2 linked regions of the Saccharicrinis fermentans DSM 9555 = JCM 21142 genome follow. The protein of the gene in region 1 interacts with the protein of each later gene in a pairwise test. Links are inferred from orthologs where the notes say so. Each region holds a gene or a part of one and is shown in the gene's direction. Other genes may lie near its edges.

The links.
Region 2: the proteins of recJ (region 1) and CYTFE_RS0109750 interact in binary tests that used the Escherichia coli proteins (3 or more experiments, as listed by UniProt). The link is inferred for Saccharicrinis fermentans DSM 9555 = JCM 21142 from one-to-one orthologs.

The regions. Positions count from the first base shown.
Region 1 is NZ_KI912107.1:4,341,048-4,351,742, reverse strand. Bases 91-3,015 are described here. They hold recJ (single-stranded-DNA-specific exonuclease RecJ), read left to right. Parts: upstream 91-648; coding sequence 649-2,382; downstream 2,383-3,015. Other genes in these bases: CYTFE_RS0117680 (hypothetical protein), read left to right, coding at 2,535-3,015; lipB (lipoyl(octanoyl) transferase LipB), read left to right, coding at 91-501. Outside these bases: more of lipB, read left to right, coding at 1-90; more of CYTFE_RS0117680, read left to right, coding at 3,016-3,368; CYTFE_RS0117675 (ATP-binding cassette domain-containing protein), read left to right, coding at 3,494-6,604; CYTFE_RS0117670 (bifunctional riboflavin kinase/FAD synthetase), read left to right, coding at 6,824-7,762; ahcY (adenosylhomocysteinase), read left to right, coding at 7,820-9,244; CYTFE_RS27115 (transposase), read left to right, coding at 9,488-9,805; IS21-like element helper ATPase IstB, read right to left, coding at 9,840-10,571; istA (IS21 family transposase), read right to left, coding at 10,577-10,695. UniProt on the Escherichia coli protein: Single-stranded-DNA-specific exonuclease.
Region 2 is NZ_KI912107.1:2,461,238-2,472,087, reverse strand. The notes cover bases 4,729-7,808. They hold CYTFE_RS0109750 (type IA DNA topoisomerase), read left to right. Parts: upstream 4,729-5,123; coding sequence 5,124-7,493; downstream 7,494-7,808. Other genes in these bases: CYTFE_RS0109745 (PD-(D/E)XK nuclease family protein), read right to left, coding at 7,805-7,808; CYTFE_RS0109755 (hypothetical protein), read left to right, coding at 4,729-5,006. Also shown: CYTFE_RS28685 (hypothetical protein), read left to right, coding at 92-1,651; CYTFE_RS26000 (serine hydrolase domain-containing protein), read left to right, coding at 1,614-2,774; CYTFE_RS0109765 (M18 family aminopeptidase), read right to left, coding at 2,937-4,244; more of CYTFE_RS0109755, read left to right, coding at 4,605-4,728; more of CYTFE_RS0109745, read right to left, coding at 7,809-10,711.

The DNA.
Region 1 (10,695 bases):
TTGCTTATCAATGATGCTTTTTTAAAACAGATTAATGCCTCTTATTATAAAAGTAATCGAGGAGGAGATATTACCTACCATGGACCCGGGCAAATAGTTGGATATCCTATTTTTGATTTAGAAGAAATGGGATTAACGGTGAGGTCATATATAAATAAATTGGAAGAATCCATCATTAATTGTATAGCCGATTATGGTATAAAAGGAGAGCGCTTGGCGGGCGCAACGGGTGTTTGGATTGATAAGGATGTGCCAGGTAAAACACGTAAGATATGTGCCATTGGTGTAAAAGCTAGTCGTTTTGTGAGTATGCATGGTTTTGCGCTCAATGTAAATACCGATCTTAACTACTTTAATCATATCAATCCATGTGGATTTATCGATAAAGGGGTTACTTCTATGCAAAAGGAATTGGGCGAAAAACAAGATTTTGAAGTGGTGAAGACGAACTTATTGGGGCAACTGGAAAAAGTATTCCAATTAAATATAAATAAACAATAATCTACCCTAAACAGTTGATAGTGCTTTGTTTATCAAAGGACTTTTGGTGATTATACGGTTATATAAAAAGTAAATGACGGCATCAGGTTTTGAAAATCCATTTTTTTTGGGAAAATTTAACCTCGGAAAAAAGCCCTCATAAATAATATGGAGAAGAGATGGAATATTAAAGAAACTGGTGACAAAGAAAAGGTGGAGCACTTGTCAAAGGTTTTAAACATAGACAGGTTTCTATCAAATTTACTGGTGCAAAGAGGGGTTGAAACATTTGATGAAGCAAAGGCATTCTTTCGTCCGTCGTACGAGCATCTTCACGATCCTTTCTTGATGAAAGACATGAACAAGGCTATTGACCGGTTAGAGCAAGCGATAGAAAAGGATGAGAAGGTGGTTGTTTACGGCGATTATGACGTGGATGGAACGACTTCTGTATCGTTGGTATACTCGTTTTTAAAGCCTTACTTTAAGAATATTAGTTTTTATATACCGAACCGATACGAAGAAGGCTATGGGATATCCTATAAGGGAATAGACTATTTTGCGGAAGAAAAGTGTACGTTGGTGATTGCATTGGATTGCGGCATTAAGGCCGTGGATAAGATGATTTATGCCAAGGAAAAAGGTATTGAATTTATTATCTGTGATCATCATACCCCAGGAGATATACTGCCGGAAGCAGCTGCTTGCCTGGATCCCAAACGACCTGACTGTAATTATCCCGATGAAAACCTTTCGGGCTGTGGCGTAGGTTTTAAATTCTTGCAGGCATTTTGCAAAAGAAGAAATCTGGATCATGCTAAATTATATGACTATCTTGATTTGGTGGCGGTTAGCATTGCATCAGATATTGTACCTATTGCTGGAGAAAACAGGGTGTTAGCTCATTTTGGATTGGAGAAGTTGAATACAAATCCCAGTATGGGATTAAAGCATATTATCAAGGTGGCAGGGATGCAGGGACGGGAGATTACCATCAGCGATATAGTGTTTAAAATAGGTCCAAGGATCAATGCGGCTGGTAGAATCGATTCGGGCAATGATGCGGTTAATCTGCTTGTGAGCACCAACGAAGCAAATGCCTCAAGTATGAGCATCGACATTGACAAGTGCAACGATACCCGCAAAGGATTTGATAGAGATATCACCCAGCAAGCATTGGATTTAATAGCCAATGATGCAGATTTAAGAAACAGAAAGTCAACCGTACTATATGAGCCGCAGTGGCACAAAGGTGTGATTGGGATTGTGGCATCCCGGTTAACCGAAACCTATTATCGCCCTACTGTTATACTTACGGAATCAAAGGGCTTTGCCACTGGTTCTGCTCGATCTGTGGAAGGTTTTGATTTGTATAAGGCGATTGATGCTTGTAGCGATTTGCTCGAAAATTTTGGAGGACATATGTATGCGGCCGGTCTCACTCTAAAAATAGAAAATATTCCTGCTTTTAAGGAGCGGTTTGAACAGTATGTGGCAGAAACAATCACTCCCGATCAAATGATACCTCAAATAGAGGTAGATGAGGAAATTGGACTGAAGGATATCAATGATAAATTTTTTAGGATACTTAAACAGTTTCGTCCTTTTGGACCAGGAAACCTGAGACCTGTTTTTGTTACAAAAAGGGTATTTGATTATGGTACCAGCAAAAAAGTGGGCAAGGATCAAGACCACCTTAAGGTGGAACTCATTGAAGAAAAATCCGGTTCTATTAAGCAGGGCATTGCTTTTTCCATGGGTGATTATCTCGATAAGTTACAAACCGGGAACCCTTTTGATGTATGTTATACCATAGAAGAGAATGTATACAATGGACGTTCTACTTTACAAATGATGCTAAAGGATATGAAATTTCCTTATGCTGAGGAATATTCTGATTAATTGATAATTTGTTGGAAAAATAAAACAACAAAAATCAATTTCTTTTTGAAATAAATTATATTTGTAGCTAGTGATAGTGAGCTAATAAATGAATTACTAATTAACCGCTGTCAAAAAACGCTGATTTTACTTAAAGAGTAATACCTACACATATGAAGAATACTATAAAGTTTTGGGGTTCAGCCTCATTGTTGTTAGCCGTAATGATCGGTTTTGCATCGTGCAACAGCTCGTCCAAGAAAAGCAAACAGTCTAAACCTGCTCTTGTTGAAAAGGCCGAAGTAGAAACCAAAGTGAGAGAATTTGTTTATCCGCTTCCTACTTCTTACGAAATTGTTGAAATGCTTAACAAGATTGAAGCCGGTTATATTTTTGATTTGGCCAATAACCCAGCCAATGCCGATAAATATTCCACTGAAAAATCCATGGCACTTAACCTGGGTGTATTTGGTGGTGACCTAAGTTATGCCAGTACTTATAATCAAAAACAAGAAACTGCCAATTTTATTGAAGCCTCCAGAAAAATGTTGGAAGGACTTGATTTGATGGCGGCTGTTCGTGAAGATTTGCCTGAGCAGGTAGAAGCCAATGAAGACAATAAAGAAGCATTGGTGAAGTTGATTACCGACTCGTTTTATGATACCTACGATTTCTTACATAGAACAAATAGAGCACCCGTATCTGTGTTAATCATGTCGGGAGCTTGGGTCGAAGGGTTGTATATTGCTACGCATATTTCGGAAGAGACATTTAACAGTAAAGAGATGGTTGAAATCATCCTTAAGCAGAAAGAACCATTGCTTAAATTAATGGAAATTTTAGCTGAATATAAAGATGATCAAGGAGTTGCGGAAACAATTGCTGACTTGTCTAATATAGCCAATATCTATGCAGGTATTGAAAGTTCAGCCATCACTCAAGAGCAAATGATTCAAATTGCCGAAGAATCATTAAAAATTAGAAAGAAATTTATTGCTACCAAGTAAGCATAACAAATAAAATATCTTAAAAGCGATCAATCTTTGGTCGCTTTTTTTATAAATACCTATATATTTACAGGTATATTGTATTTTTATACCAGAAACTTCGGTTAACCAAGTATAATAATGTTATGAGTGAAACTTTACTGGATGCATTAATGAAATTATATGCTTTGCTAACTAACGTACGCAAAGAGAGTAGATTAGATAGTGCACGTAAGCTGATTGAACAGGAGTTGCTCCGCAATTTTAACAGGGAATATGTGGATCAATATCTGCAACGATTCAATTTTTACATTCAGTCTTTTCATAAATATACATACAGTCCCATCAAATCGAAGGCTGAAAAGCAATCCTCGGATAATTATAACCAGCTGAATTCAATTTGCGATGAGTTAAACAAGGAACTGGAAAGCGAATCTAAAATATGGCTTTTTGTTCAGCTCTTTGAGTTCATGCGCAAAGAGGAGAAAATTAGTACCATTGCTAATGAGATAGTGGATAAGCTATCCAATGGAATGATGATTGACCCAATGGATTATCAGTTGTTGAAATCGTTCATTCTGCAAGGTCCCATGGAGGTTAGCAATCCTGAAAAAGTGCTTATTATTAGTGGACAGGAAGAGCCCCCCATGCCCAAATTTAAACATATATATAATCCTAAACAGCAGGTGTATGTATGGGTATTACATATAAAAAGCACGCACACTTTTATTTTTAGATATTCAGGTGATAGAAACCTTTATTTAAATGGCCATAAAGTTGAAAGAAATAACTCCTACATATTGTCTGTGGGATCTGTTATTAAAACTTCGAGGATGGCGCCGGTGTATTATGGTAAAGTGGCCGAAGTTTTTGTGCAAAAAGCTGAACGCGGAAGAATAATGCTTAAAGCTCGTGATATTGTTTATAAATTCAATGATAAACAAACCGGCATTCATCCCTTTAGTTTTACAGGTAGGTCAGGACAGTTGGTGGGTATTATGGGTGGTAGCGGAACAGGCAAGTCTACCTTGCTGAATGTGCTTAATGGTAATTACAAACTCTCAGAGGGGTCCTTACATATTAACGGGCTTGATGTGCATAAACATAAGGATGCACTTAAGGGTGTTATTGGGTATGTACCGCAGGAAGACCTTTTGATTGAGGAGTTAACGGTTTTTGAAAACCTGTACTTTAACGCCCAGTTGTGCTTCAGTAATTTTAGCAAGGAAGAAATAGATGAGCTGGTAAATAATGCCATTAAGGATTTTGACCTTCTGGAAGCACGAGATCTGATTGTGGGTAATCCGCTCAATAAAATTTTAAGTGGAGGACAACGTAAGCGTTTGAATATTGCACTCGAACTAATTCGTGAACCTTCCATATTGTTTGTGGATGAGCCTACTTCCGGTCTTTCTTCTATGGATTCGGAAAAGGTAATGATCTTGCTGAAACGGCAAACGTTAAAAGGTAAACTGGTGATCATCAATATACACCAGCCTTCATCCGATCTTTATAAGTTACTGGATAAGCTGTTGATTATTGACAAAGGAGGATATATCATTTACAATGGTAATCCGATGGATGCTATTGTGTATTTTAAACAGAAGGCCCAATATGTAAATCCTGAAGACAGTGAGTGTTACCTTTGTGGTAATGTGAAGGTGGAGCAGCCTTTACGTATTATAGAAGGTCGTATGGTTAACCCCAATGGTAGGCTGATTCGTGAAAGAAAAATTAAGCCCCAGGAATGGTACGAGAACTATATTAGCGATATTGAAAGTAAATTTGATTGGAAGGAGGCAGAAAAGCCTGATAAAGTGGAAGATCTTCCTCCTAACCTTTATAATATACCCGGTAGATTAAAGCAGTTTATTATATATACCTACCGGGATAGTCTATCTAAATGGAAGGATCGTCAGTATGTGATGATTAATTTTTTAGAGGCACCTATACTTGCCTTGATCATAGGTTTCTTTACCAAGTATATCGTTGGTTCAGATGCGGATCCTAGCCTTTATATTTTTAGTCAAAACGATAATATTCCAGCCTATCTGTTTATGGCAGTGGTGGTTGCTTTATTTTTGGGTTTGAATGTAAGCGCAGAAGAAATTATAAAGGATAAGAAATTATTACAGCGCGAGAAATTCTTGAATTTAAGTAGGTTTAGCTATTTGAATAGTAAAATTACCATTCTCTTTGGAATTTCGGCCATTCAAACCCTTAGTTTGGTTCTGATTGGGAATTATATCTTGGAAATTAAAGGTCTTAATTTTAGTTATTGGTTGATATTATTTTCTACAGCCTGTTTTTCAAATATGCTGGGGCTGAATATTAGTAGTGGTTTAAAATCTGTGGTGGCTATTTATATATTGATACCATTAATTTTGGTGCCACAGCTTTTGTTAAGTGGGGTGATCGTTAATTTTGATAAGCTGCATAGTTCCATCGCTACCAAGGATTATGTACCGCGTATAGCAGATGTGATGACGTCACGCTGGGCTTATGAAGCTCTGGCCGTAAATCAGTTTGCTAACAATAAATACGAAAAATATTTTTTCGAAGATGAACAAATAATTAGTCAGGCTTCATATTATTTGGCCTTGTTGATTCCTAAGTTGAAACAGCACAACAAAATTTGTAAAGACTTTTTAAAGGCCGGTGATGTAGAAAGAGCAGAAGCCAATCATGCACTTATCATGCATGAGTTATCTAAGATTAATGATAGTAAGGTTGTGGATTTAGAAGAGGTGATGGTTGTGCAACCTTCTAATCTAAGTGAGTATTCCATCGAAAAAATGGGCAGTGTATTGGATAGTCTGGAGTCATTTTTTCAAACGCAGTATAACACTACCCGAAAACATAAGGATGATTTTTTCATGGAACTGGAAGCGCAATTAGGTGGCTCTGATAAACTTTTTGAGATGAAGCAACAATACCAGAATCGAAAATTGGCGGCTTTGTTGCTGAACAAAGGTGAATTAAAGCAGATTATCTTTAAAGATGGTGAGTATATTCAAAAGAAAGATCCGGTGCTGAGAGATGGTGCTTCGAATTGGGGAAGGGCACATTTTTTTGCGCCCAATAAAAAAATGGCAGGTATTAAGATACCTACACCTCTGTTCAATGTTCTTGTTATATGGTTAAGTACATTCTTTTTGTATATTACCTTGTATTTGGATATACTGAAACGTATTATTCGTTATTTCGAGAAATTTAGGTTGCGGCGAAGTTTTCGTGTTCATTTAAATAAAGTGTAGCTACCATCGTAGTGATGGAGTTGATGGGAAGGGTTGTTGAATTTTATGATCATTCAAGATCTGTGTTAGACAGGGATAGAAAGGTATGTGTATCAATAGCAGGTATTTAAGGTAGATTTGTAGCGTTAATGAAGTTCTGTTGGTTGGCGTTTGTTAATTTGACTTTTGTATAATTCCCATTTTTTAAAGTAATTTTGCCCACAAACAATTTAGTATATAATGAAAGTTTATTCCGATCCGGAATCATTTTCTGGCAATAATGTAACGGTAACTATTGGTATGTTTGATGGGGTGCATTTGGGGCATGCCAAGTTACTTCAACACTTGGTGCAAAAGGCAAAAGAGAATAAGGGACAATCCGCTGTTTTGTCATTTTGGCCGCATCCCAGGTTAGTGCTCAATCAAGAACCTGAATCGCTCCAGTTTATTACCACGCTGGAAGAAAAAACTAAAATAATAAGCCGTTTTGGAATTGATCACCTGATTCTCATTCCTTTTAACAAGGAATTGGCCAGCTTAACAGCTGAACGATTTATCGAGGATTTCCTTATTGATAAAATAAAAATGAGTCATTTGGTGGTGGGATATAATCATCGGTTTGGTAAGGATCGTTTGGCGGATTTTAATGTTTATACCAGTTTGAGCAAAAAGTTAAATTTTGGTATTTCGCGGGTCGACGCCGTTTATATGGAGGGAAAAGCCATTAGTTCTACCGTAATACGCCAATTACTGAATGAAGGAAAAATAGAAGAGGCCCGAAGGATGTTAGGCTATGATTATTCTATTTACGGAACCGTTACGGGAGGACAAAGATTAGGTCGTAGGTTGGGCTATCCAACAGCTAATATTAGACCCAATGAGAATTATAAATTAATACCTTCATCAGGGGTTTATGCTTGCACTATTCAAGTAATGGGTAAAAAATATGGAGGTATGTTGAACATTGGTGTACGTCCTACAGTTGATAGTAATAATGAGCTTACCATTGAAGCACATATCCTCGATTTTAATCAGGATATTTATTCTGAAGAAGTGGAAGTAACTTTTATTAAAAAGATAAGAGAGGAAAAGAAATTTGATGGTGTGGATGGTTTAATTGAACAGTTGCATAGCGATGAAGTAAATATTCGAAATATTTTGCGTTCGCTGGCGTTATAATAAGGTGTAAAACAACTGAGTTTTATTACATTTGCTCAGAAAATAAAAAACGATAATATGTCTGGAGTATTAACGGATACACTTCCTTACAAAGTGAAAGATATGGCCGAAGCAGATTTCGGTAGAAAAGAAATTGAGATTGCAGAAAAAGAAATGCCCGGTCTAATGGCTTTGCGTGAGCAATATGGCCAGCAAAAACCACTCAAGGGAGCCAAAGTAATGGGGTCGTTGCATATGACTGTTCAAACGGCTGTTTTGATTGAGACTTTGGTTGAGCTAGGTGCAGATGTGCGTTGGTGTAGTTGTAATATTTACAGTACCCAGGATCATGCCGCAGCGGCCATTGCAAAAAGCGGTGTTCCGGTATTTGCATGGAAGGGAGAAACATTGTCGGAATATTGGTGGTGTACTGAGAGAGCATTGGATTTTGGTAATGGAGAAGGGCCTGATCTTATCGTTGATGATGGTGGTGATGCTACTATGATGATACATTTGGGTCGCGAAGTGGAATTGGATAAATCAATTCTTGACAGAGATTATAGCGCCGAAGGCGAAGATTATAGAGAGCTCGTGGCTCGTCTTAAAACGGAGTTTGAAAAAAATCCTACTCGTTGGACAAAAGCAGCAGCAAAATGTAAAGGTGTGAGTGAAGAAACCACCACAGGAGTTCATCGTTTATATCAAATGATGGAAAAGGGTGAGTTGTTATTCCCAGCAATCAATGTGAATGACTCAGTTACCAAATCAAAATTTGATAATCTTTATGGATGTAGAGAGAGCTTGGCCGATGGTATCAAGCGTGGAACGGATGTAATGGTGGCTGGTAAAACGGTGCTGGTATGTGGTTATGGCGACGTGGGTAAAGGATGTGCGCAGAGTATGCGTGGTTTTGGTGCTCGTGTGCTTATTACTGAAATAGACCCAATATGTGCACTGCAAGCTGCTATGGAAGGCTTTGAGGTAACAACTACCGAAGATGCGCTTTGTGAAGCTGATATCTACGTTACAACCACAGGTAATAAAGATATCTTGACCATCGAACACATGGAGAAAATGAAGGATCAGGCTATTGTTTGTAATATTGGTCACTTCGATAACGAAATTCAGGTTGAGAAACTGGAAAATTATCCAGGTATCAAAGAGAAAAATATTAAACCTCAGGTAGATATGTTTGAGTTTCCTGATGGACACGCTATTATCCTACTCTCAAGAGGTCGTTTGGTGAATCTGGGTAATGCAACAGGGCATCCTAGCTTTGTAATGAGTAACTCATTTACCAATCAAACATTGGCTCAATTAGAGCTTTGGCAAAAAGATTATAAAGTGGGTGTTTACACCTTGCCTAAACGTTTGGATGAGGAGGTAGCTCGTTTACACCTTGGTAAATTGGGGGTTAAGTTAACTCAACTAACAAAAGAACAAGCAGACTATATTGGTGTGCCACAGGAAGGACCTTTTAAGCCTGATCATTATAGATATTAATATCAGAATCTGTAAGTTATTAAAAATGGCCAGTGATCTCTCACTGGCCATTTTTGTAGTGTGCCTGCATGGTAACTAACTAGATGATGCAAGTTCATTAGGTGGGTTTGTAGTAGCCATCCATTAGCCAACGGCAAGGGTGCTTACCGTGAGGTATAATCTGAAGGAAGCCCAGTCATAAATGGACCGAATCACAGAAAGAACGAGCCAATATCTTATTCAATGTGTATCCAGACATAGAATATAACATATGATTTATCACATCATCTGTATTTTATTTACAGCCGAAATATTACTAAACCCGTTGTCATGACTCATCTGGCAAAATGGTTTAATCAAATAGAATTAACAGATATAGATTCTTTTCAAATCCTCAGAAGAACCTTTGAGAATCATTATCAGAACATCATTAATTTCTTCGATAACAGAAGTACCAATGCTGCAGCAGAATCTTTCCATGCAAAAGTAAAGGATTTCAGAAGACAATTTAGAGGTATTAAAATGATTGGACATTCTGTTTTATTCGGACACCCATTCCGGTTTTATCCGGACACTTTTTAGGTCTGCGATTTTTTCAAAAATAGGTATTATTTTTTTAACGTTTTGCTATCATTTTTCTCATTGATTCGCCTTGCATTTCGATACGGTATGACCCGTTAACCAACCTATCCATTACTGCATCGGCAACCACGGGGTCACCTATGGATTCAAACCACTGTTTTAAAGGAACTTGAGATGTTACCATTGTTGGTTTTAGGTTATGTCTGTCGTCAATAATTTCAAGCAACATATTTCTTGAGCCGGTGTCCAAAGCTTTGAGGCCAAAATCATCTATAATAAGTAAATCACATTTAAGTATTTTCTTTATTTCTCTGGGGTAACTACCATCTGCCTTGGCATACATCAACTTGTCAAAAAGCTTGTTGGCCGTTACATAAAGAGTACTCATCCCATTGGTGCAGGCATGATATTCCAGGGCGCACGCAACAAAGGACTTGCCCACGCCCGTAGATCCCGTTAATAGGATGTCGCGGCCTTTTTCTACCCATTGGCACATCTGGAGTTTTACCAAAAGATTTTTGTCCAGGTTCCTGTGGGTATTAAAATCAACCTGATCTATTGATGCGCTTTGTTTCAGGTTGGCCATTTTAATATAGCGTTCGAGCTTTCTATTGTACCGTTCGTCATACTCCGCATCGATTAATATAGCGAGCAGTTCGTCGAAGGTTAGACCTTGACTGCTGCCTGATTCGAACACTTGGTTGTACGCTCTTTCTATACCGTACAACTTCATTTGCTTTACTTTTTCAATAGTTTGTGCGTTCATCTTTTTTAGTTTAATATGTCCAGTCTTCTGGTTTCGTTATCATCCATAATTCTTCGTATCTCCTCCTCGGCATCAAGGTTAAAGGTTTTATATTTCAGTGTGTTGCGGATAAATTTGCAGGTGT
Region 2 (10,850 bases), 1.9 Mb from region 1 along the record:
TTTTTAAAATCTGTATGAATATTATCACATAAATTGATTCATTACATTAATTTTGGTACCTATTAAATCATTGTACAAAAGGCGCGATCAGGTGACTAAATATATATATATCATTTTATTGGTGGGTGTTTGTAGTTTAAGACTTGATGCTCAGCATCCTATAGGAGAGGCGAAGATTGATTCCATATACCATACTTTATCTTTAGAAGAGAAGGTGCGTTCATTGTTGGTTCGGCCTATGATTGAGCCATGGACCGAAGAACCTGACTCTATACCTAAGTGGGTGAATATGGAAAAACTTTTGATTTCGGAGGGGAAAAGACCTCTCATGTTGTCTGATATGATGATAAGGTCGGCTCTTTTGCGTGGAAACAATAGAGATGTGCGTGATCGCTTTATTAATTTGTTGTTACGTAAGAGACTGGACGGTGCATATTTTCCCATGCAATCACCCTATACCTTGTTGTTTCAGGATGTGGATTCTCAACCCATTGATTTATTCTTGAATCCCATTGGTCGATTAGTGGTACCTTATGTGGATGAAGGTGCGGGAAACAGGGTGTTTATGACCAATCTCTATAAATTACCTAAGGATATACTGTCGCAGCAGCAACTGTTGTTAAAAGAGAGAAGTCTGTCGTCTTCGACGCAGCATTTTATAAAAGGTGCTGGCTGGAGAGGTGTTGCAGATGTAAAAGGACTATCGGAAGAGCCTACGTTGGATATGCTTTTAAAACACGGAGGTTTGATTTATTCAGATGATGCAGAAAAGGATTTTAAGATTTTATTGCGGGTATTCGAGAATCGTGTTTTGCCGCAGCAATTGTTGGAACAAAGCTGTAAGAAGCGTTTGTTATTGGAGAGCTTGCTGAGCCATAAACCCAAGCCTATGGTCTATGGTGCGTTAAATGAAGAAATAGACAACCTTGTGCGACAGCTTTACGAGAAGGGGGCTGTATTACTGGAAAATAAAGGTGTGTTGCCTCTTCGGGAGTTAGAGAAGCGTTCGGTTGTGTCTATTCATATTGGAACTGATAAGGAATCTGTGTTTCAGCAGACATTAAGTAAGTATTGTTCTGTGAATCATTATGATATTGAAGGAGTTCCAGATGTGGCGCACGTTGCCAAATTGCGAAAAAGTATTGCTGGGTTTAATACTGTGATTGTGGGCGTTAATGGAGATTGGTTTGAGGATGCTATGAATGCGTCTTTATATTCTTTTCTTCATCAGATTTCGTCATCGGCCGAGTTGATACTGGTTCATTTTGGTTCGGGTAATCGACTGAAAGACTTGCCTGTTGGTCACCCTTTTAAGGCCATATTACTGTCTTATGATATGAATAGTACAGCACAAGAGATTGCTGCTCAAATAATATTTGGAGGAGTGGGAGCCCAGGGGATATTGGCCCGTAATATTGATAAGCGTTTTGCCTTTGGATGTGGGGAATTGACCCATAAAAGTCGTCTTGGGTTTGCACCAAGTTATAGTGTGGCAATGTCGGATACGCTAAAGCTAATTGACCAGGAGGTGTATAAAGCAATTCGGGAAAGAGCTATTCCAGGATGTCAGGTTTTGGTGGCTAAAGACGGGGATGTGATCTATAATAAGGCCTTTGGTTATCATACTTATAACAAAAAAACGTCATGTTGAAACAAGTGACCTTTACGATATTGCCTCTGTAACTAAAATAGTTTCCTCGATACCGGCTATTATGAAGATGTACGACGAAGGCCGGATAGAGTTGGATGATTCCTTGTCGCATCTGATACCTCGTTTGAAAGGGAGTAATAAAGCAGGGTTGAAATTAGATGATATAATGATTCACCAAGCAGGACTGCAGTCGTGGATTCCCTTTTATCTGCGCGCCATCGATAAGGAAAGACTCAAGGGGGATATATACAGTCGCCGATACTCGAGCTTATATAATATTAAGGTGGATAAGAGTTTGTATATGAATAGAACAGTGCGGTATAGAACAGATGTTTTTAGGCATTCATCCAATGATGACTTTAATATTCAGGTTAGTGCCGGGTTGTATATGAATAAGGGCTATTTGGATTCCATGCGAATGGGTATTGATACTTCGCAAGTACAAGCTAATCCTACTTATAGATATAGCGATCTGGGTTATTATTATTTAAAGGAGATTATTGAAAATAAATATAATAAGAGCCAGGATGTGGTTGTGGAAAATACCTTTTATAAGCCTTTGGGTGCGGAGAGACTGATGTATTTACCCTTGAGGAAATTTAATAAGAGAGAAATAGTTCCCACCGAAAATGATGTTTCTTTTCGCAAAGAATTGATTCATGGATATGTTCATGATCCTGGAGCTGCTATGTTAGGAGGTGTTGGTGGTCATGCAGGCGTATTTGCATCGGCAGAAGATTTGGCTAAGATGTTACAGATGTATTTGAATAATGGTTATTATGGCGGTGAGCGATATATCGATTCGAGCACCATAAATATTTTTACCTCTGTTGTTAAAGAAGGCAATAGGAGAGGATTGGGTTTTGATAAACCGATTCTTGATCCTAAAGTGTCTGGTCCTACTTGTCGTGAGGTATCTCCTTCTTCTTATGGACATTCTGGTTTTACTGGTACATTGGTTTGGATGGATCCTGAATATGATTTAATGTATATCTTTTTGTCCAATAGAATTCATCCCAATCAATATAATAAAAAGTTGATTAGTGGTGATGTACGAACCAATATCCAATCGGCTATTTATCGTTCCTTGCCTGAATATTGGGAGAAAACCAAAAGAAAGTAATCTGTCTGTTTTGGGGTGTTTGGAATCCTTGTGTTCAATCCTTCCCTATTGATGGTGAACAGGGAAGGATGATCTTGGTCTGAATGCTCAGTATAGTGTTTTGAAGCCGGTTTGTTGAAGCGAGAAGGGCTTGTACAACATATACTAAATTTTTCTTAAATGCTAAGTGAGTTTATAAAAGGTGGAGAAAGCTTTTACTGCATATGTTTGATCCAGTACTCCGCCAAGCTCGCGCACTGAGTGCATTGCCAACATCGGATTTCCCATATCAACGGTACGAATATCCAGCTGTCCAGTGGAAACATTACCTAAGGTTGAACCGCCAGCCATATCGGAGCGGTTGGCAAACTTTTGATAGGGTACGCCCGCTTTTTTACAAATAGTTTCAAATACGGCTCCAGAATCTCCATCGGTGGTGTATTTTTGATTGGCGTGAATCTTAATGACAGGTCCGCCATTGATCACCGGGTGTAAAACGGGGTCATGTTTTTCTACCAGATTAGGATGAATAGAATGAGCCATATCGGCCGATATCATAAATGAATGATAAATGGTGCGGTAGAAGTCGTCCTGCTCATATCCTAATGCGGTGTTGATGCGATGTAGTATATTGTTGAGTACAGGAGAACCTGCTCCTTGTTTGGTCACACTGCCCACTTCTTCGTTGTCGAAAATGCAAAGCATTTGAGTGGTTTCTGTGTTGTTAGCGTCCAGTAATGCTTTGAGACCTGCGTGAGCCATGGCTAGGTCGTCCAGTTTAGGTGAGCTGATCATTTCGTTATTCATACCCACGAGGCACCCTTTTTCAAATTCGTAAAGGCTTAAATCAAAATCAATAATATCGTCCTGATTTACATCAAGTTCTTGGGCTAGTAGGCCCAGTAAATAATTGTCTTTTTCGAAGGTGTCATTTACAATGCCCATCAAAGGGAGCATGTCTTTTTGCCTGTTTAATATGATTCCTTTTTCATTGATTTCGCGATTTAGATGGATTGCCAGGTTGGGAATGATCAATAGAGGTTTATTAAAGTGAACAAAGGCTGATTGGGGAAAGAGAGGGTGGTCACCCTTAAGGCTAACTCTGCCAGAAATGGAGAGTGGGCGATCGAGCCAGGTCATTAGAATAGGACCTCCATATACCTCAGTATTTAATTTGAGTAGCTTTTTTTCTACCAATATCTCCGGTTGTGGCTTTATTTTAAATCCAGGGGAGTCACTGTGGGCACATATCATTTTGATTCCTGTATCCGGAAGTTCTTTTTTTCCGATGGAAAAAGCAAAGATGGCTGAATCATTTTTGGTTGTGAAATATTTTTTTTCTTTTTTCAATTTCCAAGAGTCTGTCATAAGAAGCTCTTGGTAACCATTTTCCAATAACTCTTTTTTTATGTTAGAAACCGCGTGATAGGGAGACGGACTTTGGTAAATAAAATCAATCAGTTCTTGTGCCAATGTTATTTCGTTGCTCATATTCTTATTTTTTTTATCGCAATTTATAAATTCAATCGATATTTGTACTAACATTAAAGTATGAGTTTTGTTATGTACCGAAATATCATATTGCTTTTTTATCATTCCTTGTCCCCTTATAGTGTGACGGAAAAAATAGCAAGCTTTCATTCATGTGAGAAGTGATTTGATGAAGATTTGTTAGATCCTGAAAATGTAGAACTGTAAATGATGTGCATTTGCTAAATAATGTTTCTGAATTTTATATACTGAAAAATAATTTGAATATTCGCAGGTTTGTTATGGGTGTTATGGAGTATGCTAGATTAAGAGAGGGAAATGATTGCCATAACAAGAACTCAATAAAAATAATATTTGAATATGAATGATTCAAGACAAACGTTCTCTAAGCAATGGATGTGGATTAGCTTTGGGGTCTTTATTGTAACCGAATTAGTTCTGGGAGCTCTAGTTGGAGGTTTGGTAGTGGGTAAATTTATGTCGCTAAGTCTGCGATTTATGCTGCAAGGGTTGTTGAATTTGTTGGCTTATCTTATTGGAGGGTTCATCATTGGGTTAATATCGCCCGGAATTAGAATTTACGAACCGGCAGCCGGTGCTTTTCTTTCGGTTTTGGTGATGTTGGTGTTGACCCTGTTTACGCCTTTCTCATTTATTCATTTTAGTCTTACTAAGGTGCTGATAGGTGGAGGGATCGCTTTTTTCTTGGCGTTGACTGGTGCTAAGATAGGCGAGCGAATGGCCGGTAATAAGGTAGGTTAAACGACAAGTTGTTACATGGGGCAGCAGTAATAGCAATGCATAAGCCTACGGTTAAAAGCTAAATATTGAGCGCTATTTTTACTATATTCGTGCTTCCATAAAAATGTACAGTTAAGAATGCGTGTTTGTATTGCAGAGAAACCTAGTGTGGCAGGAGAAATAGCCAAAGTAGTAGGTGCCACCAATAGAAAGGATGGCTATTATGAAGGTAATAACTATCAGGTAACATGGACTTTTGGTCATTTGTGTACACTTAAAGAACCGCATGATTATTTGCCTGAATGGAAACGATGGAGCCTGGGCACCCTACCGGTAATTCCTTCTCAATTTGGAATTAAGTTAATCGGAAATAAAGGTGTTGAGAAGCAATTTGAGGTGATTAAAAAATTGGTTCAGTCGGCAACGGAGGTCATTAACTGTGGTGATGCCGGACAGGAGGGAGAAGTGATTCAACGATGGGTACTTCAAAAAGCAGGGTGTAATGTTCCGCTTAAGCGTTTGTGGATTTCATCATTGACAGAGGAAGCTATTCGAGAAGGGTTCGAAAAACTATATGATAACGATAAGTTTAATCTTTTGTATGCCGCCGGTAGTTCCAGAGCTATTGGGGATTGGCTGTTAGGTATCAATGCCACCCGTTTGTACACTATCAAATACAGTCAGCCGGGCACAGTTCTTTCCATTGGTCGGGTTCAAACACCTACTCTTGCTTTAATTGTAAACCGCTACCTCGAAATTGAAAATTTTGTTCCACAGCCTTATTGGGAGTTGAAGACTGTTTATAAGGATGTTACCTTTAATTCAACGCAGGGGAAATTTTCGAGTAAAGAGGAGGGAAGTACTGCCTTGGAAAAAATAAAAGACAAACCTTTTGAAATTACTGATTTTAGTCGTAAGCCGGGGAAAGAAGCTCCACCTCGCCTATTTGATTTAACTTCGTTACAGGTAGAATGCAATAAAAAGTTTGGTCTTTCGGCCGATGAAACCTTAAAAGGTATTCAGTCTTTGTATGAAAAAAAACTGACTACTTATCCTCGTGTGGATACCACCTATTTGAGTAATGATATTTACCCGAAAATAGAAGGTACTTTAAAGGGGTTAAAACAGTACAGTGAACTTATAGCGCCCTTGTTGGGGAAGAAAATTAGGAAATCAAAGAAGGTATTTGACGATAAAAAGGTGACTGATCACCATGCCATTATTCCAACTGGAATGACAGCGCCCGAAAGTCTTTCGAGGGATGAGAAGATTATTTATGATACCGTTACGCGCAGGTTTATTGCCAATTTTTATCCCGATTGTGAGATATCTACGACTACCATCCTGGGAAAAGTAGAAGATGTGAATTTTAAGACATCGGGGAAACAAGTATTAAAGGATAATTGGCGGGTTGTTTATAAAACGGTGGCAGGTAAAAAGGATACAGAGGATAAGATTTTGCCTGAATTTGTGAAAGGGGAGAGTGGTCCGCATGAGCCTGATTTTCAAGAAAAAGAAACCCAGCCACCTAAATATTATACAGAAGCTACTTTATTGCGTGCCATGGAGATGGCAGGAAAACAGGTGGATGATGAAGAACTGCGCGAATTAATGAAGGAGAATGGTATCGGGCGCCCTTCTACACGTGCTAATATCATTGAAACACTTTTTAAACGTAAGTATATTTATAAGGTGCGTAAAAACGTGTTGCCTACTGCTATGGGGGTAAAACTGATGGAATTTATTTCCAACGATCTATTAAAATCAGCTGAACTTACTGGAATGTGGGAACAAAAATTGAGGCAGATAGAGACTGGTGAATATCAGGTGGCAGATTTTATGGCGGAGTTGAAACAGATGGTATCAGATATTGTTTTTCAAGTGAAGAATGATTATTCCAAAGGAAAAATTATTATTGAAGAGAATGACGATAAGGAGATTACATCTAAACCTAAAGCTAAGACCGCCGCAAAAAAAGAATTGAAATGTCCAAGATGTAAAAGCGGAACCATGCTCAAAGGTAAGTCGGCTTGGGGCTGTTCGGATTATGCATCGGGGTGTAAGACTTTGATTCCCTTCGAATTTATGGGTAAGAAGTTCACCGATAGGCAGGTGGAAGCTTTGATACGAAAAGGGAGAACTCCCACTATCAAAGGGTTTACACAAGAAGGTAAGAAGATAAATGGACAGGTGTGTTTTGATGATAATTATGGACTGCGATTGGAAGGGGAAGCGCCTAAGGAATTGCTTTGCCCGAAGTGTAAAACAGGACACATGCTGGAGGGTAAATCAGCCTGGGGATGCTCTAATTATACAAATGGCTGTCGGGTGTTGATACCCTTTGAGTTCTTGAAAAAGAAATTGAGCAAAGCCAATATGGAGGCACTTGTTTTTAAAGGAAAAACAGGGAAGTTGAAAGGTTTTAGCCTCTCAGAAGAAGAGAAGAATGTGGCTGGTTTTATTGATTGGGATGAAAATTATCACCTTAGATTTAATAAGTCGGAGTAGCTTAGATTCACCATTCTTATGCGACAGGTGAATCCTATTTCTCACTAAGGAGATAATATCATATCGATAGAAGGATTTCTCTCGACTCGTAAACCATCTTTTTAAGCTTGAGAACGTTTTCAACGTAAATCAAAAGAAGTTACATTTTAGTAAATATAGCATTTGGCATCTCTTGGTAATGTGATGATTTACATGGGGATGCCCAATTGTAAGCAAGCAAAAAAACGCCACAAAGGTATGAGAATGTCACTGTGTATTCTGGTAGTGCATTCAATAAGCCGTGTAGGTTTGTGTACAGGCTTAGGTGTTATTTATTTACCACATATACCTCTGTAACTACACGCAATGCAGCTGTCGGTATGATTGGTCTGTGAAAAGGCAATGTCTTTGTTAAACAGATCGTCCAGATGTTGCTTCAGGAGTTCAATAAACTCTTTTTCAACAGCCTGTAAAGTGAGTTTTTCGTTACGGGTTTGTGTTCCTATCTTCAAGGAATAGTCCGGTGACGTGAAAATCTTCTTAATCCACACTACACCTGGTAAATAAGCAGGAAGTTGCGAATCGCTTTTTTGAAGGATATAACTGTACAGTAAAGTTTGAAAAATCGCTTTTTTGGATTTGTGTTTAGATTGTAAAAATAGCTCTTCCACTTTGTTAAAATATTCATCACCGGCTCCGGTTTTATAATCTATGACCCTAACTGCACCATCTTTTTCATCTAAACGGTCAATAGTACCTCCCAGGCAAATATTTTTTTCATGAACAGAAATTTCGGTGTGTACCACTTTTTCAAGCCCTTTCAGAAAGAAAGGTGCATGTTGTTTTTCAACTTTTAAAAATTGAAAGATATATTTTTTAATGATGTCGAACACTAAAATATTTTTGCCTTGAATATCCTTAAAATCATTTTGATTTAAATCTTGATTAAAATATTTATTGAAGCTTGCTTGCAATGCCCGGTTGATGGTTGCTTTATCCTTTTCTAGGGCCTCAATGTCCTGTGCCTGCACCTCTTTACCAACCAAATGTTTGTATATCTCCTCTACTGTTTCGTGAAATAGGGTTCCAAAAATACGGGGGTCAATTTCTTCTGTAATTTCATCTGGTTCTGAGGCCTTCAGTATGTATTTATAGTAAAAGCGGATAGGGCATTCGAAGTAGGTGCTCAATGCGCTGGGTGAGAGCTTCCTGGTTCCGCCCTGAAGAAATTGGTTTAGTATGGTCATTGTTTGGGCATCCTTATTCACATAAAAATCTCTGGAAGGAGAAATGGTGATATTGTCCACGGCGGTTGAAAAACTCAGTTTTTCGGGTGGGTATTCATATTTTAATTGAAAGAGAAAGCGGCTCATCTCGCCAGTCTGCATCCCTTGTGCGGAAGAGTTGTATAACAGCTGAACTTTCTTTGCCCGATGGATCAAACGATAAAAATAATAGGCAAATATGGCATCCTGATGCTCAATGGTTGGTAAGTTAAAAGCTTTGCGCAGACTGTATGGAATAAGAGAGTTAGTGGCTCCTGTTTGCGGAAATATGCCTTCATTCATATTCAGAATAATCAGATTCTCAAAATCCAATGCTCGGGTTTCTAATATTCCCATTACTTGTAGTCCTTTGAGTGGCTCTCCACTGAATGGAATACTCTTAAGGTCGGCAGTTCTTTTAAAAAGCTTGATCCATGTGTCTGGGCTTATTTCTACCTGTAGCTTTTTTATCAAATCAGCCAATTGTGTTATCGTCAGGTGTAGTTGATATATAAACTCCTTTTCTATTCCTTGACTGTGATTGCTGTTTTGAAGTCCGGCATAAACCTGTTGAAGTAGGTCAATCAGGTAGGAGGAAAAGTTCTCGCTCTTTTCAACCACTCTGAAGATAGAAGCCAGTAATTTGTTTTTATTTAATTCATTACCTTCTATGTAAATTTTGTTTTGGCGTGTGAAGGAATAAGCCATTTCTTTGTGTAATTCAGGATTTAAAGGCTCAATATATTGGTGGGTAAGTATCGGAATCACATTTCTATAATAAAACCATGTTTTTCCAGCCTTTGTTTTCCGACCATTTTTTTGTAAGTCAAACACCAATTCCAGTAAGCCATAAGCGGGTGTGTTTTTGATGGGATAACCCATGGTAATATTTACCTTTTCAATTTCATCGGGTATACTGTGTAAAATTGGTAATAGTATGGTTTCGTCCGTTAAAATAACAGCAGTTTGCAAGGCTGAGTCCAACCCTGTGTTTTTTTCGTTATTAGGATGAGCTTGTAAAAATTGGTGTACCACCTGAGTTTGAGCTGTATCTGTAGCTACTGAGGTGATTTTTATGTCGGGCATTTCTTTAGCACAAGGAAAATGCCAATCAGAAGGGGCTGGATAATCAAGAAGGTTAAGCTCAATAAAACGGATGGCTTCATGCGCTTTTATTTTTTCATGTGGATGGGTAGGAGCCATCTTATCCGGCAAGAGCCATGGGGTGTAGTCCCAAATAAAGTCCGCTTTATTTCCTATTTGTAAATGATGAAATAGCTTTTTCTCGCAGCTGTTCAGTGCATTGAAAGCTACAAATATCACTTTGGGATATTGAATTCCCAGGGGTTCTTTTTGGTCAATTTTATCTGCTATGGTGCGGTACACAGCACCTTCGTAGGTCATGTTTTTATCGTGTAAGCGCTGATTGAAACGCTCGTACACTTCGTATAGTTTCTCCCATATTCTAATAAACTCGGTTTGGTGTTCTGAGAGTTTGTGAGGATTAAATGTATGCCAAAAACTGGTGATTGTTTCGATTTGTGCTTCGGTCAAAAAACTATAATCAGCCTCAATCTCTTTAATGGACATTAGATTTGAGAATACCTGTTGTGGATTGGCTCTGTATTTATCTATATCATCAAAATCGTTAAGTATGATTTCTCCCCAAGGTAAAAATTCATCAAAACTAGTGCCTGTGTGGTAAATTTCTTCATATACTTGATATAATTCAAAAACCAAGGTAATTTTGTCAGCTATTTGATAAGACGTAAATTCCTGAATAAACTCGTTAATGGTAATTGTTTTGGGAGACCAGAGTGGTTTCGATATCAACAGACTTAAGTGTTGTTGAAAAAAAAGTCCAGCTCTTCGTCCCGGAAAAACAAAACAAAAGTCCGATATATTGGTTTGATACTTATTAAAATAGTATTCGGCAAGGTGTTTTATAAAATTGGTCATGACTAATGATTTCATTTTTAGTGGATGCAAAATGAATAAAAATAATCAGTTTTTAAATATATTTTTAAAAGATTTCACCCCTTAATGCGAATAATGAATATTTAAAATACATATCTTGCATTTTATATTGATTTTGTTTTCTTGATTAAAGATA